Regions from separate parts of the Cytobacillus sp. C11.1 genome, predicted to be linked through region 3. Evidence: riboswitches for the same ligand, from Rfam matches in the RefSeq annotation. Region 3 holds a riboswitch; each other region holds the start of a gene.
The links. A riboswitch is a leader RNA that binds a small molecule or an ion and turns the genes downstream of it on or off. The one in region 3 is predicted to bind S-adenosylmethionine.

Region 1 (5,500 bases), 670 kb from region 3:
ATCCAAGTTTGGCGTATTCTCTGAAAGGGAAATAACGTCTTGGGCCTGATAGCCTCTTCTCTCGGAAATATCTTTAATTTCTTCAGAAAATGTATCCAGAATCTCTTGCTTTTCTTCATCAGAAAGAAGATATTTCTCCTTAAGGGATTCAGGAAGCTTATCAATTGCCCATTGTTCATAAATAACTTCCTGCTTTTCAAGGAAAGCTGCAACCTCTTCCTGGTTTCGGATTTCTTCTTTTGTATTTTGCAAAACGATGTATGCCATATTTTTCAATCCTTTCAATTATGTTTTTTGGCTTTATTTTAAAGTTATTACACTACTTTAAATAACTGATAAGGCTTATGTTCCAGCAGCCTTAACTGATAACGGAATAAAAACTCAGAAGCTTCGAGTACTTTTTTTGCTTCAAAAGATGTTTTTCCCCAAACGGTAATTCCATGGTTTCTAATTAACACAGCACCTGTATCTTCACTGATATGGGAGGAAAAACATTTGGCGAGCGTCGGAATATGCGCATGATTCGGAATAATCGGAATCCGAAGAACAGCATCCTCCTCCCATTTATCAAATGCCTTAATAAGTTCTTGCCCTTTGAATGTGACTGCCTCCTGGTCCCCATAAATTTCCGATATAACATTATTGTCAATAGTATGGACGTGAAGGCTGCACCCTGCGTTCGTTTTCCGGTAAATCTCCACATGTAATAGCGTTTCCGCAGAAGGCTTTAGATGGGTCTCCCCAACAGGGCGCCCAAATTCATCAACGAGGAGGAAATCCTCCTTTGTCCTTTTCCTTTTATCCTTCCCGCTTGCTGTTACAAGGAATTGTATGGGGCTATCGGAGACCTTGATCGCCAAATTGCCGCTAGTCCCCATAAACCAGTCTCTTTCAGCTAATTCATCTTTTATTTCAGCAAGCTCTTGCCATTTTTCTTCCACTAAACTCATACGCTCACCCCATTTACATTTTTCAAAATTTCAATGCACTCATAAAACGTTTCAAATTCGTGATAATTAAGATTCATTTCTTTGCTTTTCTCTTGCAGCAAATCTCTTGCAATAACTAAATCTGCCTGCTTTGCAGCCTCCAGATCGGTAACAGAATCCCCTATGACAATTTTATAGGTATCTCCAGCCTTAAGTTTTCTCATAATGGATGGCTTGCAGCAGCCGCAACTGTTATTACATTCATCATCACAGCTATGGGGCCATAAAATTTTGATTGTTTCGCCGCTAAAATCTGAACCATTGCAATAAACAGCATCAAACGGGCCATATTTTTCTAAGACTGGCTCCACAAAAAAGTCAATTCCGCCACTGACAATATAAAGTGGTATATTTTCTTTTTTCAAATAATCCACAAATTCCTGAAAGCCAGCTCTTACCTTGCCATTTTCCAGTGTGAATTTTATAATGTCTTCCTTAAGGCTGCTTGGAAGGAGGGAAAACATCTTCCCTACTCCTTCCTGAATTGAAATTTGCTGTGACAATATTTTATTCTTTATCTCCTCCCATTCAGGCGGGGCAAATTCTTTCATAACGTTAATGATGTTATCTTTTTCCGTAATGGTCCCGTCAAAATCACAAAAAACAGCTATATTAGGCATTTTTAGCTTTCACCTCTGTATGTCCCCATAAATCTATCGCCTTTTTTAGTTCTGGATAATCTGAAGGAGATTCTGATAATGAAATTCCTTTTAAAGTTAAATCAATCGCTTGGCGGAAGGCTAAGCCGCCGCCTTTTGCACCATTCGGATGCCCATGTACTCCCCCGCCCGCATTGATCACACTGTCCGTTCCAAAGTCATGGTAAAGCAGCGGCACCAGGCCTGGATGAATGCCTGCTGATGGTACTGGAAAGGTCTTTTTGCAGAAATCTTCGGATGTTAATGATTGTCCTATCGAAATCGCCTGCTCCTTTTCAAGTGCCACTGAACCATATGGTGAAGGGAAAAGCGATAAATCTGCTCCTGCATATCTCAGAAGCTTGCCCAGAAGCAGAGAGTAAGAAATTCCATAGATGCTTGAAGCAGACAGGGCACCGCTGACAGCAGGATGTGCCATAATCGGCAGCCCAACCCCGTCATCTTCTCTTAACTCCTGCAGAACATCCAGTCCATATGCAAAAACATTAAACAGGAGGAGGTCCGCACCAAGGCTTGCTGCTTTTCTGGCTTTCTCTTTCAAATCAAAGGTCCTGCCTGTTAAATTCACTGCATAAAGTGTGCGATGACCGGTATCTTCAAAAACCTGGCCAAGTACCTTTTTCCCTTCCATAATCCTTTCTTCAAAAGGGGTGAGTTCATTTTCAAACAAAATTTCATCATCTTTCACAATATCGATGCCGCCAAGTGCTTGTTCCCTCAACTGTGAAGTTAAAAAATTCATATCCTTGCCTAGAACACCTTTAAAGATGCTCATCAGCAGCGGCCTGCTGTGGACATTCAGCTTTTCTCTTAATCCTTCAATGCCGAACCGAGGGCCAGGGAAAAAGGTTTTGATCTCATCGGAAAACTGTAAATCTATTAACTTAATCTTTCCGTCCAGTGATAGCTTTCCAAAGACTGTTGTTAAAATGGCTGGCAAATCCGGACTGAAATTAGCAGTTGGATAAGCGATTTTGATAATGGCGGCCGTTTCCTTGCTGCCTTCCTCTGTTAAAAGGCCTTCAACCGAAACAACTCTGCCTTTATGCTTACGGAGCTGATTCTTTTCCAGTTCAGGTAAATGAGTCCATGAACCGACCGTAAGGCCTAATGCGATTTCCTCTGCTTTTTTCTCAGGATTATGTTTTGCATCATGGATTAGATAAGTTGCGATAATTTCACTCATATATTTTCTTCCTTTCATTTCGGCAAAACCGGGCAATAAAAAAACCTCTTCAAATAAGAAGAGGTTAGCAGCTTGAACTAACATCTTCTTATCTATCAGCTTTAATAAGCTGCAAGAATTAGCACCGTGCTTACTGGTAAGTCGGTTGCCGGGCTTCATAGGGCTAGTCCCTCCGCCTGCTCTTGATAAGAAAACGAAATTAATATTTAGTTAATTTTGAATTAAAATTTACTTAGGATTATGACAGGGTAAAAAACTTTTGTCAATAGATTATCAGAAATAAATAGGGGTTTTTCAACCATGAGTATTGATTCCGCTACAGGCACTCAGCGACCGCGGGATTCCGGGAGTCTCCTCGGCGTTCCTCGCCTAGGGGTGCTCCCCTTGGTACGCTTTTCCCGCTGGATTCTCGTACCTTCCGCTCCAATCTACCAGTGCTATAACAAGAATAACTTTAAGATAGGAAAGTTTAAAATAAATTTAATGCCCTAATTCGGTCTACTGCTTCTTTAAGCCTTTCTTCTGAAGTCAGCAGGCCAACACGAACATATCCTTCTCCATATTGTCCAAACCCTATGCCAGGCGCAACGGCAATATGGGCTTTTTCAAGCAAATAATCAGCAAATTCCTCGGATGTAAAACCTATAGGAATTTTTAACCAGGCAAAGAAGGAGCCTTCAGGTGCTTTAACATTCCATCCTATTTCCTGGAGGCCTGAAATGAATATATTTCGTCTTCTTTCGTAAAGGGCATTCAGTTCTTTGACACATTCCTGTGATTCAGTCAACGCAGCTGCCGCAGCTTCCTGGACAGCTCCGAACAAGCTTACATATAGATGATCCTGCAAAAGGTTCAAGGCAGAAATGACGCTCGCATTTCCAACCGCAAAACCAATTCTCCATCCTGCCATATTATACGTTTTTGAAAGTGTATAAATTTCAATTCCTACCTCTTTTGCCCCCTTTGCTTGCAGAAAACTGACCGGCTTCTTGCCCTCAAAGCCAATGCCGCCATAGGCAAAATCGTGAATAATGCAAATTCCATGTTTTTTGCCAAGCTCAACTGTTTCCTGGAAAAACTTCTCACTGGCCACGGCTCCAGTGGGATTGTTTGGATAATTGAGGAACATGAGTTTGGCAGCATTCAGCTTTTCGTCTGTAAGCTCGCTATAAAGAGGCAAAAAGCCATTTTCCTCCCGTAACGGCATTGTCACCATTTCTGCTTTTGCCAGCGCTACACCTGACCAATAATCCGGATAACCGGGATCTGGCACAAGAACATTATCGCCAGGGTTTAACAGGCATTGAGGTATCTCAACCAGGCCAGCCTTTCCTCCAAACAATATGGCTACCTCCGTTTCCGGGTCTACATCAACCTCATATTCTCTTTTATAAAAATCAGCAGCAGCCTTTTTCAAATAGGGAAATCCCTGAAAAGGTGAGTATCTGTGATTTACTGGCTTTTCGGCTGCACTTTGGAGCTTTTTAACAATATGGCCGGGAGTAGGCTGATCGGGATTTCCTTGCCCAAGATTGATCACATCATGGCCTTGTTCAAGTTGCTTCCCAACCTTTGATACTAAAGATGCGAAAAATTGCTTCGGCAAACTTTTCAGCAAATCAGAATGAGGATAATTAATCAAAGTTTTTCACCTGCTTAAAAAAAAGATTGAAAATATAGTCACAAATGATATAACTTAAATGATAAGTTGTAAAGTAAAATTTTGAAAATTGTTATCTATCGGACTAATTTTAACATAAGTAAAAGAGAATTAAATGTTTGAGGGGGATTTTCATGAAATTAAAGATTGCTTGTTTGCAAATGGATATTGTGTTTGGCAAACCAAAAGAGAATTTTAAAGCAGCCGAAGCAATGATTGAAAAGGCGTTAAAATCAAACCCTGATGTTATCGTGCTTCCAGAGCTTTGGACAACAGGCTATGATTTAACCAGATTAAATGAAATAGCAGACAAGGATGCAGCTGCAGCCCTCGCCTTTTTAAAAGGGATTGCAAAAGACAGGCATGTTCATCTAGTGGGTGGATCTGTTGCAAATAAAACCGCCGGAGGCGTATTCAATACTCTTTTAGTCGTAGATAAAAACGGAGAACCTATCCACCAGTACAGCAAGCTGCATTTATTCAAGCTAATGAATGAGCATCTCTATTTAACAGGGGGGAAAGCAAAGGGCGCTTTTACATTGGAAAATAGACTGTTTGCAGGGATGATTTGCTATGATATCCGTTTTCCGGAGTGGATACGGGCCCATACAGCGGAAGGAGCAGAAGCTTTATTTGTGGTTGCTGAATGGCCATTGGCCAGGCTGGCCCATTGGCGTGCACTTTTAATTGCACGGGCCATTGAAAACCAATGCTATGTGATTGCCTGTAACCGGGCCGGCTCTGACCCTGAAAATGTATTTGCCGGCCATTCTATGATTATAGATCCTTGGGGAGAAGTTCTAGCTGAGGGTTCAGAGGAAGAAGAAATCCTGGTGGCTGAAGTCGACCTTGACATGGTGAAGGAAGTTCGTAAAATGATTCCTATCTTCACGGACCGCCTGCCGGAATTTTATCAATAAAATATTCAGGGCCCTAGCTTTTATAGGGCCTTGCTTTATTTACCCTTCTATTTTTGCCCACATTTCCGGCGGATTTAATTCGTAGA
Region 2 (5,500 bases), 1.1 Mb from region 3:
GATTAAGGCAGCAATTAAGATATAAGCACCAGCAAATACCTTTAGTCCTCCTGTTGCCAATCCTGCAATAATAACAGAGAATTCACCCCTTGAGGCTAGTGAAAATCCCGACTTGAGGGAATCCGTTTTAGATAATCCATACCATTGTCCTCCAAAATAACCCACAGCCAGTTTATGGATGATTGACCATAAGACGATAACAGCCAGGAGCCCAATTGACGGTACATCTTCTTTAAACTCCAGTGAAAGACCAAAGTTAAGGAAGAAAAATGGAAGAAAGAGGTTTCTGACTGGAAAAACGACTTCTTCCACTTTGTCCTTTACGACCGTACCGGCAAGCATGATTCCAGCTAGAAAAGCGCCAATTACCTCTGAAAGCCCAAGGAATACAGCGAAGCCTCCATAGGTAATCGCTACTCCCAATACTAAAATTAAAAACGAATCTTCATTCGCAACCTTTTTCATCCAATGCTGGGCTTTATGAAGAACAATTCTGCTCATCCATATAGCAATCCCGGCTAAGAGGGCTACTTTTAGAAAGATTAAAAGAAAATCTACAAATGAAAAGCTTTCTCCGCTTAAGCCAATTAAAACTGTCACGAGGATTGGCGCAACTAGATCCTCAAAAATTAAAAGGGAAAGTATATATTCGGAATCCTTATTGTCAAGGCGATTTTTGCTTTCCAGAAGCTTGACCGTAATAGAGGAGCTTGTAGCATATACAATTCCTCCGATTAACAGCGATACAAATAAGTTTTGACCAGAAATATAGGCAATTGCCGTTGTCACTCCCACACCAAGCAGGACATCCAAAAGACCTGGTTTCCAAACTTTATTCCCATTTTTTCTTAATTCACGAACAGAGAATTTCATTCCAAGCAGGAAGAATAGCAGGATTAGACCTATCTCCCCAGCAACCTCAATTACCTTTGTATCCTGGAAATATCCGGAAAAGCCGATGCCGGCTCCTAAAATAATATAAATAACAATATCAGGTATCCTTAGAATCTTTATCCCGATAAGAGCAGTAATAAATAGGACAAGAAAAATTAGCCCTATGGCAAGAGGCATATTCATGTGCAGTATATCATCCTTTTTGTAAGCTATATTTATGAAGTATCCATACCCCTTTCCTTGCAAATTCATTCCTGTAAGTTAGGACCAATTTGGGATTTAAGGAAAATCACTGAAAAAACAAACTAAGGACCTAAGTTATTTTTTTAAAATTCATTTCTATTGGATAATATAGGAATGGACAGGTTTGTGCACTGGTAAGGGGATGAATCGATTGAATGCGCTCTATGCTTTTGTATGATTTTTTGCTTTATGGAAATGGGGAGATTGGAGAAACTGGAGAAATTATTATCCCTCTCTGCTTTTCTTCATCTTGGGGGACTTTCTTTATTTATATTTGCTATCTGACCACTACCCAATGTGGAGATATAATCCACAGGGAATTGATGAGCAAGTCCGCCTGACCAACACTCATGTCACTTTTTCCATCATGGCCGTTAAATACCCAGCCACCATTCTCATTTTTTTATACAGATTCCCCAAAAACCGCAGCTTATTTAAGAAGATCCTTTACATTGCAGGCTGGGTTCTCCTCTATACTGTTAATGAAATCATTGACATTAAATTAAACCTGATTAAATACTCTAATGGATGGAGCTTAAAGTGGTCTATCTTTTTTAACACAATCATGTTTACCATTCTTATAGTTCACCACAAACGGCCCGTAGCAGCCTGGATCCTGTCCATCCTATTTACCATCTTCCTATGGAACCAGTTTGATGTGCCATCATCTGTCTTCCGTTAAAGAAAATTCGACAGGTACCTGGTACCCAATGGAATTTGTCGATAAAAAAACAGGCTTTTTTACTGGACTTTTTTCATTTGAGCGTTTATTTTACTATAAAAAGGCAATATTCTTTGTATGAATGATTCTTAATAAAATGGAATGGGATGGTGTTACAATGGCAGATAAGAAGAACGTGAAGGTTGCTGATAAGGATTTAAATATTGGTACGAATGTGTCATTAAACGGCCTGGTAACAGCTGTTTTTGATAATATGGTCCATGTCCAGATTGGCGCTAAGATAGTGACGGTTCATGTGAAGGATCTATACTCCGGACTAAATCAGTCTTTATTAAAAAATCAGCAGGCATAACATCCACCATCTCTATAAGTATAATGCAGGAGGGGCAGCCCATAAGCTGCTCCTCCTGTTTGTTTTTTTATGGACTTCACTTCTTATACTGGCTGCAATTCTGCCCGAATTTCAGCAAAGCCATGATCTCCAAGTATTTGATAAGCAACTGCAGTGTTATCGTCCAATGAAGCTACAGCTTCCTCTGAGGCCTTTACAATCACCGCATCCGCTGAAACTCTTCCAAGGATATCAAAGTCTTCAGGCAATTCTGCTTTGTCCGCTTTACCGAACAATGCCCAAACAGGCAAGCCCGCTTCAATCCCTTCAGCATTAAGTTCTTCAAAGACAGCTGGGAAATCATTTGTACCAAGATGAATTAAGTCCTCTACGATGGCACTCGCTGTTGGAAACATTCCCGCTCCAGGCCCTTGGAGGCTTATATTCCCTACTATATCTGCATCAATTGAAACCGCGTTTTGTACCCCTTCAACCCTGTACAAAGGATGGGACTCTCCAACCAATACAGGCTTTACTGTACATTGGACTGCACTTTTTTCCTTCTCAAGAGAAGCCACATGCTTAAACCTTAAGCCCAAAGAAGAAGCAATATTGATTTGCTCGATTGAAATATCGGTAATGCCTATCCTTATTGATTTCTCCCACTCCGGCGCTTTCCCGAATACAAGTTCACTCAGGACGACCGCTTTATAAAAAGCATCGTATCCTTCGATGTCGTTTTCAGGATCGCTTCTGCGTACCCTTTTTCCTGGGCGATTTTTAACGCCGCTTCAAATGAAAGCTTCTCTTCACGCATACTTGTTAGAATAAAATTGGAGGTGCCATTTAGGATGCCTTCAATCCTCTCAATTTTATTGGCATTAAGCAGCTGTTTGAGAGTCTGGATAATGGGAATCCCGCCTCCTACCGTTGCTTCAAAGCCCAATGAGACATTATGCTTTTTTGCCAGCACTTTTAATTCACAACCATGATGCGCAAACATTTCTTTATTTGCTGTTATCACATGGCAGCCTCTTGTAATAGCCTGACGTAAATATGTATAGCCCGGCTCCTTCCCAACAATCGCATCAATCACTACATCAAGCTTTGGAAGATCAATAATTTTTTGAAAATCATCAGTCAGAAGTACGTCCTTTTCAGGTAAAGCATGCTTATCTACATTCTTTACAAGAATGGCAGTGACTTTCACTTCTTTTCCAAGTATTGCTTTAAGCCGTCCCTGATGTTTGTTTATTGTTTCATAAACACCTTTTCCTACTGTGCCAAATCCCAAAAGCCCTACTGATATAGCTGACATAATTGCATTCCCCCTGCTTTAATAATGTGCCTTTATCAACATAAAAAACCCCTTCTGCCCATAACAGACAAGAAGGGGTTTGAATTAACGTACCATTCATTCCGCCTTCTCATCTTCGGAAATTAAATTTCCTCTGAATTTGGCACCGGGCAAATATATGCTGGTTGCCGAGGCTTCATAGGGTCAGTCCCTCCGCCTCTCTTGATAAGAAGTTTTTAAAGTATTTAAATTAATAAGATAAATCATAAACATTTAAATGAGCCGCGTCAACCACTTTTTTAAAAATAGTTTTCATAAAACGCTTTCACTTTTAATTATTCTCACTGGGGGTTTCGCAAATGATTTCAAGGAAATGCTTAAGAATCCTTGCTGTGAGTCCCCAAATGACTTTGTCCTCAAAATAGTAAAATACCTCTTCTATCTTCCGTGTTTGCCAATTATAATTCTCGCCTCCAACAATTAAGTCGAAAGGAAAATTCTCTTCAGGCTCTACCTTAAAATTCACATGGTAAGTTTCGGGCTTAACTTCCTTGAGAAACAAAAGCGGCACAGTAAAGATCTCTTCCACTTCCGCAGGATTAGGCACAATTTGGCCGGGGTTTTTAATAATGCCTGCATAAGGATATATGATTTGCCCAAAAGAAATCATGTAATCCAACGGGGAGATATCTGTGATGCTGTCTTCGCTAATCCCCAGTTCCTCTGATGTCTCACGGACAGCAGTATGTTCTTCATCCCTGTCGCCAGGATCAATTCTTCCTCCCGGAAAACATACCTCACCAGGCTGCCTCCTCATTTTAAGCGAACGCACTTCAAACAGAACATGAATTTCATCATTCATTTCAACCAGCGGAAGCAAAATGGCAAATTTCGAAAACCGCTCACTCCCTAATATAACAGGGGTTCGGACTTTCAGCTTTTTAGCCAGCTTCTCAATCTCCATATATCCACCTCCAGCAGCAAGTTCCAGATAATAGAGTGATATCACTATCATACTGTATTCACCTAGATTTATTAATTCATACGGCTTGTACCTGTTAAATATTCGGGATTCGTTTATATTTTACTTGCATGGAAAAATAGTTTCATGCAGGAAACCATGCCTGCTCAGGCTCTCGCTTAGCCGCCTAAATTAATATTTTTCGTATCGTCCTTGCTCCCTAATCTATTAATAGAGTTTCCCGAGACGCTCTTCCGGGAAAGTCAGAAAAAAACAAGACTATAGGAGTGAGAAAATATGAAGAAAAATATATTAATCGGCGGTTATGATACACAGCATGAGCTCAAAGATGCAATTGAAAGAGCAGAGTCCAACGGGTACCAGAAAGAAAACCTGGTTATTGTTTCAAAAGATGGAGCAAATCTTGAAAGCTTTGCAGACAATTATGGTGTAAACCTAAAAATTGTCGGATCCCAGGAACTGGGCAACCAGCGCTTCCTTGACTCCGTAAAAGCTCTATTTATGGGAGAAGACCCCGCAACGAGTTCGGGAATAGATCCTGATAAAAAAGACGGAACAAGATTTGATGAGCATGACTTGGATAAGTATGCCAGCATGGTTTTTGATGGAAAATATGTCTTAATTGTCGACCACTATGGCACATATCCCGCTGCCCAAAATGAAAGTCAGGCGCAGACAGAGGAACGAGCTGAAGCCTACCGGGAAAGTGCCTCGGCCCGTGAAGAGATGCTTGAGATAAAAGAAGAGCAACTGGATATTAAAAAACTGGCTGAAAAATCAGGTGATGTGGAGGTTACCAAAAAAGTTATCGAGGAACAGCAAAACGTGGATGTTCCTGTCTCACATGAAGAAGCTTTTCTTAAGCGGAGTAAACCGGCAAACACAACCGCAGACGCCCAAAAACCCATAGATGAAGAAGAAACCATCCGTGTGCCGCTGAAAGAAGAAATTCTCCATGTGGAAAAAAAACCAGTGGTGACGGAGGAGATCGTGATTGGGAAAAGAAAGGTCCAGGATACTGAGACAATCACCGAAAAAGTAAAGCATGAAGAAGTAGATATTAAGACCAGT
Region 3 (5,500 bases):
CGTGGCAAAGCTGCTCCTGCTGGCTAAGCAAAGCTGCTTTCTGGGCAAGGGAAATAAGTCTTTCCTTCGCCGTAAATTGTTCTTTTAACCCTTCCAGCTCTTCTTTCCTTCGTTTCAAATCTTCTTTTGCCTTCAGCTGTTTAACTATGGTTTCAGCTTCATACAGTTTTTGCTGCAGATAGTCTCTTTTTTCTTTCTGCTTCTTGCCTGCATCGGTTAATTCCTCTAACCCTTCCGCCATATGCATAATTTCTGCCTTTACAAGAGGCATCAAAATTGTGTCATTTACACTGCCAGCTTCCAAATATGCCTTAAGCTCCTCATTAAAAACTGCCTGCACCTGTAGTAAAAACTGATCACGAAGCTTTACTTGATCTTCAACTGTTCTTTTTAACTCAGAAGCATATTCTTTAAGCTTTTCTTCAATCCGCTTATAAATCTGAGTGTGAAATAGCCGCTGAAGGATTACTTCCTTTTCCTTGCTCTCCGAGGTAAGAAGTTTCCTGAATTCACCCTGAGGGATCATCAGGATTTGCCTGAATTGGTTGCTGTCAATAATCATGATTTCCTTTATTTTTTCATCGACATCCCTGACATTGGCCGCAAGAAGCTGCCGCCTTCCATTTTCATCATAAATGTAGAGTTCTGCTTTGGCACTCACTGTGGTTGTCCCATCGCCACGTTCTTTTTTCTTTTCCTGCTGAGGCGATCTGGTAATGTAATATGTTTTATTTCTTAATGTAAATTCTAGAGAAACTTCAGTCAGTGTTTCATTTTTGGCAAACTGGCTTCTAAGTTCTGGCCCGCTGCGGTCCTCACCACTTGCTTTTCCGTAAATCGCATAGCTGATCCCATCAAATATGGTCGTTTTTCCGGAACCAGTCTTTCCCGAAATAACAAACATCGTCCGGTTTCCAAGCTCTGTAAAGTCAATGTGCTCACTGTCTGCATAAGGGCCGAACGCTTGCATCTTTAATTTTAATGGCCTCATTTCAGCGCCTCCTCCCTCAGCACTTTTTCAATCACATCAGTCATTGCCTGTTGTTTATCATTTGTAAATTCGGAAGTAGTCATCTGCTCGTAAAATTGCTTGAAAAGCTCAAGCTCTGACTTTTTCTCTTCCTTCATAGAAATGAAGGAGCTTTTTTTCTTCATATCTGTAATAGAAATCTTCCGTTCAAGGTGAAGTACGTTTGGATATACCTGCCTAAGCTTATTGATCGGATCCAGTAAAGCTCCTTCATCCAAAAGGGTGATTTTTAGATAGTCATCCAGATTCTGTTTTTCATAGAATGATGGATCCATCAGCTCATCTAGATGGCCTTCGATTTCTCTTAAATCTTTTTTAGGCTGTAAGGATCGGGTACGAAGATCAAAATCACCATTTTCTTTCATTTCAATAATGGAGATCGACTTTTCCTGTTTCGCCTCAGAAAAAGAATACTTTAAAAGTGAGCCAGAATAACGGATTCTGTCATGTTTGATGGCATCCGGGCTATGCAAATGCCCAAGTGCTGTATACGAAAAAGGATCGAAGCAATTAGAATGAACACAGCCTGAACCACCGACAGAAAGAGTCCTCTCCGAATCGCTCGTCGCCCCTCCAAGTACAAAGGCATGCCCAACTAAAACATTGGGTTCATTTGGATTCAGAGATTCTTCAATTTTCCCGACAATCGCCTTCATGGCATCATCATGTGAATGGACTCTGTCGTCATCAAGCAAATGCCTGACCATCCCTGGTTCTGCATAAGGTACAAGATAAAAGTTAACACCCTTTATATGTATTGGCCTAAAATCATTTACCAGCTTTCCTGATAAATAGAATTGGCTCTGTCTGTACCACGAACTGCCAAAGGAAAGCCTTTCGGCGCTGTCATGATTTCCGCCAATTGCTACTACTGGCGTTTTAAGTTCTACATTTATTTTAAAAAGAATTTCATTTAATAATTCAACAGCATCAGTTGGAGGTACAGACCGGTCATATAAATCTCCAGAGATAACAACCGCATCCGGCTTTTCTTCTTCAACCACTTCAATAAATTGATTTAAAAAATGGCGCTGATCTTCTGTCATGTATACCCCATGAACCAGTTTACCTAAATGCCAATCCGCAGTATGGATAAATTTCATATCAATCACCCTCTTTTCCTACCATGATTCAATATATACAATGTTACCATTATAGCAAAACAAAAATTGAAGTACTTCTGCAAAATAAGGAAACCAACATAAGAGAACGTTCGTTCCTATTATATCAGGAAAATTTTTCTATAGATAGATTTTCAGGAAAAATAATAAGAGCCTATAAATAGGCTCTTATATCTTTCTTCATTATATATGATTCTCCTGGAACAACCTTTAACCCCGCGGAGCAGATTCATTCACTGTGCTACTCGTTACCTTTTCCCGCTCTTTTAATTTGGGGAAATTAATAAGAATGGCGATTACACCAGTGACTCCAATCAATATTGGATAAATGGAGTAAGGCATAATGCTTACCGGCGAAATAGCTGCGAGACCCGAAGCAGCCAGCATCTGTCCGCCATATGGAATAAATCCTTGTACGAAACAAGAGAAAATATCTAATATACTTGCAGATTTACGCGGGTCTATATCATATTGATCCGCTATATTTTTAGCCAGGGGGCCTGCAATGATAATTGAAATGGTATTATTTGCAGTAGATAGATTGGTAAGTGAAACAAGCGATGCAATACCAAATTCAGCACCCCTTCGAGAGTTTATTTTGCTTGTAACTATGTGCAGCAAATAATCAATTCCCCCGTTATAGCGAATAATCTCAACAACACCGCCAATTAGGATAGCTATGATTGCAAGAGTTTGCATTCCTGCCATCCCTTCTGCAATCATCTGTAAGAAGGAAACCAGCGTGTAGCTTCCGTCAGCAATCCCAATCAGCCCTGCCAGCAAGACCCCGCCGCTTAAAACAAGAATAACATTTATTCCTAACAAAGCAGCAGAAAGTACCCCCAAATATGGAACCACTTTAAGCAAGCTATAATCCTGGCTTGTTACAGCACTTTCCTGACCAGCTGTTAAGAACCCTAGAATTATAGCAGTTGCCAGAGCTGCAGGCAGCACAATTAAAAAATTCACACGAAACTTATCCTTCATTTTCGTCCCTTGGGTCCGGACTGCTGCAATAGTAGTATCAGAAATCACGGAAAGATTATCGCCAAACATGGCACCGCCAATAACAGCAGCCATTGCCAAAGCTACGGATATATCGGTTTCAGCAGCCAGCGCAACACCTATTGGAGCAAGCGCAACAACTGTACCTGTTGAAGTGCCCATTGATAGAGAAATAAAGCAGGCGATAATAAAAATCCCAACCATAAGCAGATTCTGCGGCACATAGGATAATGCCAAGTTGACTGTCGAATCAACAGCCCCCATTCCTTTAGCCGTTCCCGAAAATGCACCTGCCAGTAAAAAAATTATAGCCATCAAAACAATATTGGGATTTCCTGCCCCTTTCGTGAATATATCAACCTTTTCCATAAATGGCGTCTTCCTGTTCATGGATAGGGCAATTCCTGCTGTTATGGCCACAGCCACAATAATCGGAACTTTTTTAAAATCACCTGTTACAAGGCCGCTCCCAATAAAAATCAGAAGGAATGCCAAAAGCGGGAGTAAAGCCCACGGGTTACCTTTTTTGTTTGTTTTCATACTATTCCTCTCTCCTTAATTGGTTTTAATGACATAATAAAAAGACCTCTTCAAACAAGAAGAGATATCTGCTATATTACAGTCCCCTCTTATCTGCCAAGCATAATGCTTGCTGGATTTGGCACAGCGCTCATATGAGCCCGCTGCCGAGACATCTTAGGGCCAGTCCCTCCGTCTCTCTTGATAAGTTAAAAGTTATGAAGTTATTATTACTAACTCATGTCTGAAAATTATACAGGAAATTGATTAAAGTTCAAGCTTTTTTATATGTAATTTTAAATTTTTCTATTGATTTCCCATCCAGTTAACCACTTTCCGCGGTCCGGAGCCTCCTCGGGGAATTGAGCCTGTGGGCTCATCCTTTGATCAGCACTCCAGCAAGCTTTTGAATAAGCAGCCTTTAATAAATATCGCGCGAAGGAAATTCAAATACATTTTCGGGCATCTAAAGCCCTCCACACCAATCAACAGGGTGCTAAAATCAACATTTGGCTTAACACAGCCTTTTTATAAGAAATCCCTGCCTGGACAAAGCTACACAAAAAATTAATAATTTTCTCCTTATGATGAAATACTAAGGAAAAAAGGAGTGAAAAGATGTTCGATCGAAAGGTAATTCGTTTTTTGGTTGGAAGCACAATCTTATCCAGTATGTTCAGTATCGGGATTGTGATCATGACCATTCTTCATCACTTACGAATGCAGGAATTAATACTAGATACGAGGAGAAGCCTGCAAAACACCAACTCAGATTAAAGAAAAAGCCGCCAATAGTTAGCGGCTTCTTTACTTCCCAGAACAATTTTTTATTATCTATAAGATTCCAAATTAGTGCAGGTTCTGAGAATGCGGCTGGGGATGTCCTTCTTTAAGTTCCTGGAAAATATCATTTGACTGCTGCGAGGCAGGCTGCACAGGAGACTGTAATATCATCCCGCCCATTAATCGTTTAAACTCGCCTGCTGTTAAAGGCTTTGCATCATCCATTAATTCATATCCTAGCTGGCCATTAGGTTCAAGTGTTGCCATTTTCACATCTGAAATTTTTGTAATTCCGTTCGTCCTCAGTCTCATTTCCAATTGATCAGCAGTAAATCGGAGTTTTCTCATATTTGCGGGCTGAAGCTTCCCATTTTCAATTACGATTTTGGATTTGCCGGTTATAAACTTTTCTATAAAGTTAAACTTTAACTGCAAATACTCCATTAAAATCAATGATCCAATAAAAATGGCTGCAGCCACAATCGTTTTCCACACACTTGTCTCAATAATTGGCTGAATAATGATGGAACCAATTGAAATCATAACAACTGTTTGGGCAAGTGTCATTTGCGAAATAGATTTCCTGCCTGCTATGCGCAGCAGCAAGACTCCTGCAAAAACTAATAGTAATGATTGCCAGGCAAAATTCATCCTGTAAATCCACCTTCCTTTTTCTTTTAGGATGTGGTAAAAACCGGACTAATATGCAATCTTTGCAAAATAAAGCAGCCTGACCAATGGCCAGGCTGCTTTTCTATGGGTCTGTCAATTATAGTTTAGTTACGTTAGCTGCTTGAGGTCCACGAGCGCCTTCAACAACTTCAAAAGAAACTTCTTGGCCTTCTTCTAAAGATTTGAAACCTTCAGATTGGATAGCAGAGTAATGTACGAATACGTCGTTTCCGTCTTCACCTTCGATGAATCCGAAACCTTTTTCAGCATTGAACCATTTTACTTTACCGTTTTTCATGAAAAAATCCTCCTATTGGCTTCAAAAAAGCCATGTGTAAATTCACCATATACACGCTTATAACTTTACGTT

Region 1: linked by a shared signal. The riboswitch ahead of AC3ZVC_RS22380 (2,3-diketo-5-methylthiopentyl-1-phosphate enolase) and the one ahead of AC3ZVC_RS19175 (Na+/H+ antiporter NhaC family protein) in region 3 are both predicted to bind S-adenosylmethionine.
Region 2: linked by a shared signal. The riboswitch ahead of AC3ZVC_RS24760 (homoserine dehydrogenase) and the one ahead of AC3ZVC_RS19175 (Na+/H+ antiporter NhaC family protein) in region 3 are both predicted to bind S-adenosylmethionine.

Annotation. Positions count from the first base shown of each region.
Region 1 covers NZ_CM176935.1:4,523,234-4,528,733, forward strand. The annotation lists gene AC3ZVC_RS22365 (1,2-dihydroxy-3-keto-5-methylthiopentene dioxygenase) at 1-267, opposite strand, end outside; gene AC3ZVC_RS22370 (methylthioribulose 1-phosphate dehydratase) at 315-950, opposite strand; gene AC3ZVC_RS22375 (2-hydroxy-3-keto-5-methylthiopentenyl-1-phosphate phosphatase) at 947-1,609, opposite strand; gene AC3ZVC_RS22380 (2,3-diketo-5-methylthiopentyl-1-phosphate enolase) at 1,602-2,834, opposite strand; SAM riboswitch class I at 2,920-3,026, opposite strand; gene AC3ZVC_RS22385 (pyridoxal phosphate-dependent aminotransferase) at 3,304-4,476, opposite strand; gene AC3ZVC_RS22390 (carbon-nitrogen family hydrolase) at 4,629-5,414, shown strand; gene AC3ZVC_RS22395 (DUF2087 domain-containing protein) at 5,454-5,500, opposite strand, start outside.
Region 2 covers NZ_CM176935.1:4,970,903-4,976,402, forward strand. The annotation lists gene AC3ZVC_RS24745 (cation:proton antiporter) at 1-1,077, opposite strand, end outside; partial or broken gene AC3ZVC_RS24750 (CBO0543 family protein) at 1,355-1,819, shown strand; gene AC3ZVC_RS24755 (hypothetical protein) at 1,977-2,171, shown strand; partial or broken gene AC3ZVC_RS24760 (homoserine dehydrogenase) at 2,255-3,468, opposite strand; SAM riboswitch class I at 3,575-3,679, opposite strand; gene AC3ZVC_RS24765 (NUDIX hydrolase) at 3,779-4,411, opposite strand; gene AC3ZVC_RS24770 (YsnF/AvaK domain-containing protein) at 4,706-5,500, shown strand, end outside.
Region 3 covers NZ_CM176935.1:3,851,201-3,856,700, forward strand. The annotation lists gene AC3ZVC_RS19165 (AAA family ATPase) at 1-991, opposite strand, end outside; gene AC3ZVC_RS19170 (exonuclease SbcCD subunit D) at 988-2,133, opposite strand; gene AC3ZVC_RS19175 (Na+/H+ antiporter NhaC family protein) at 2,362-3,696, opposite strand; SAM riboswitch class I at 3,783-3,886, opposite strand; gene AC3ZVC_RS19180 (hypothetical protein) at 4,294-4,452, shown strand; gene AC3ZVC_RS19185 (DUF421 domain-containing protein) at 4,525-5,109, opposite strand; gene AC3ZVC_RS19190 (cold-shock protein) at 5,228-5,428, opposite strand.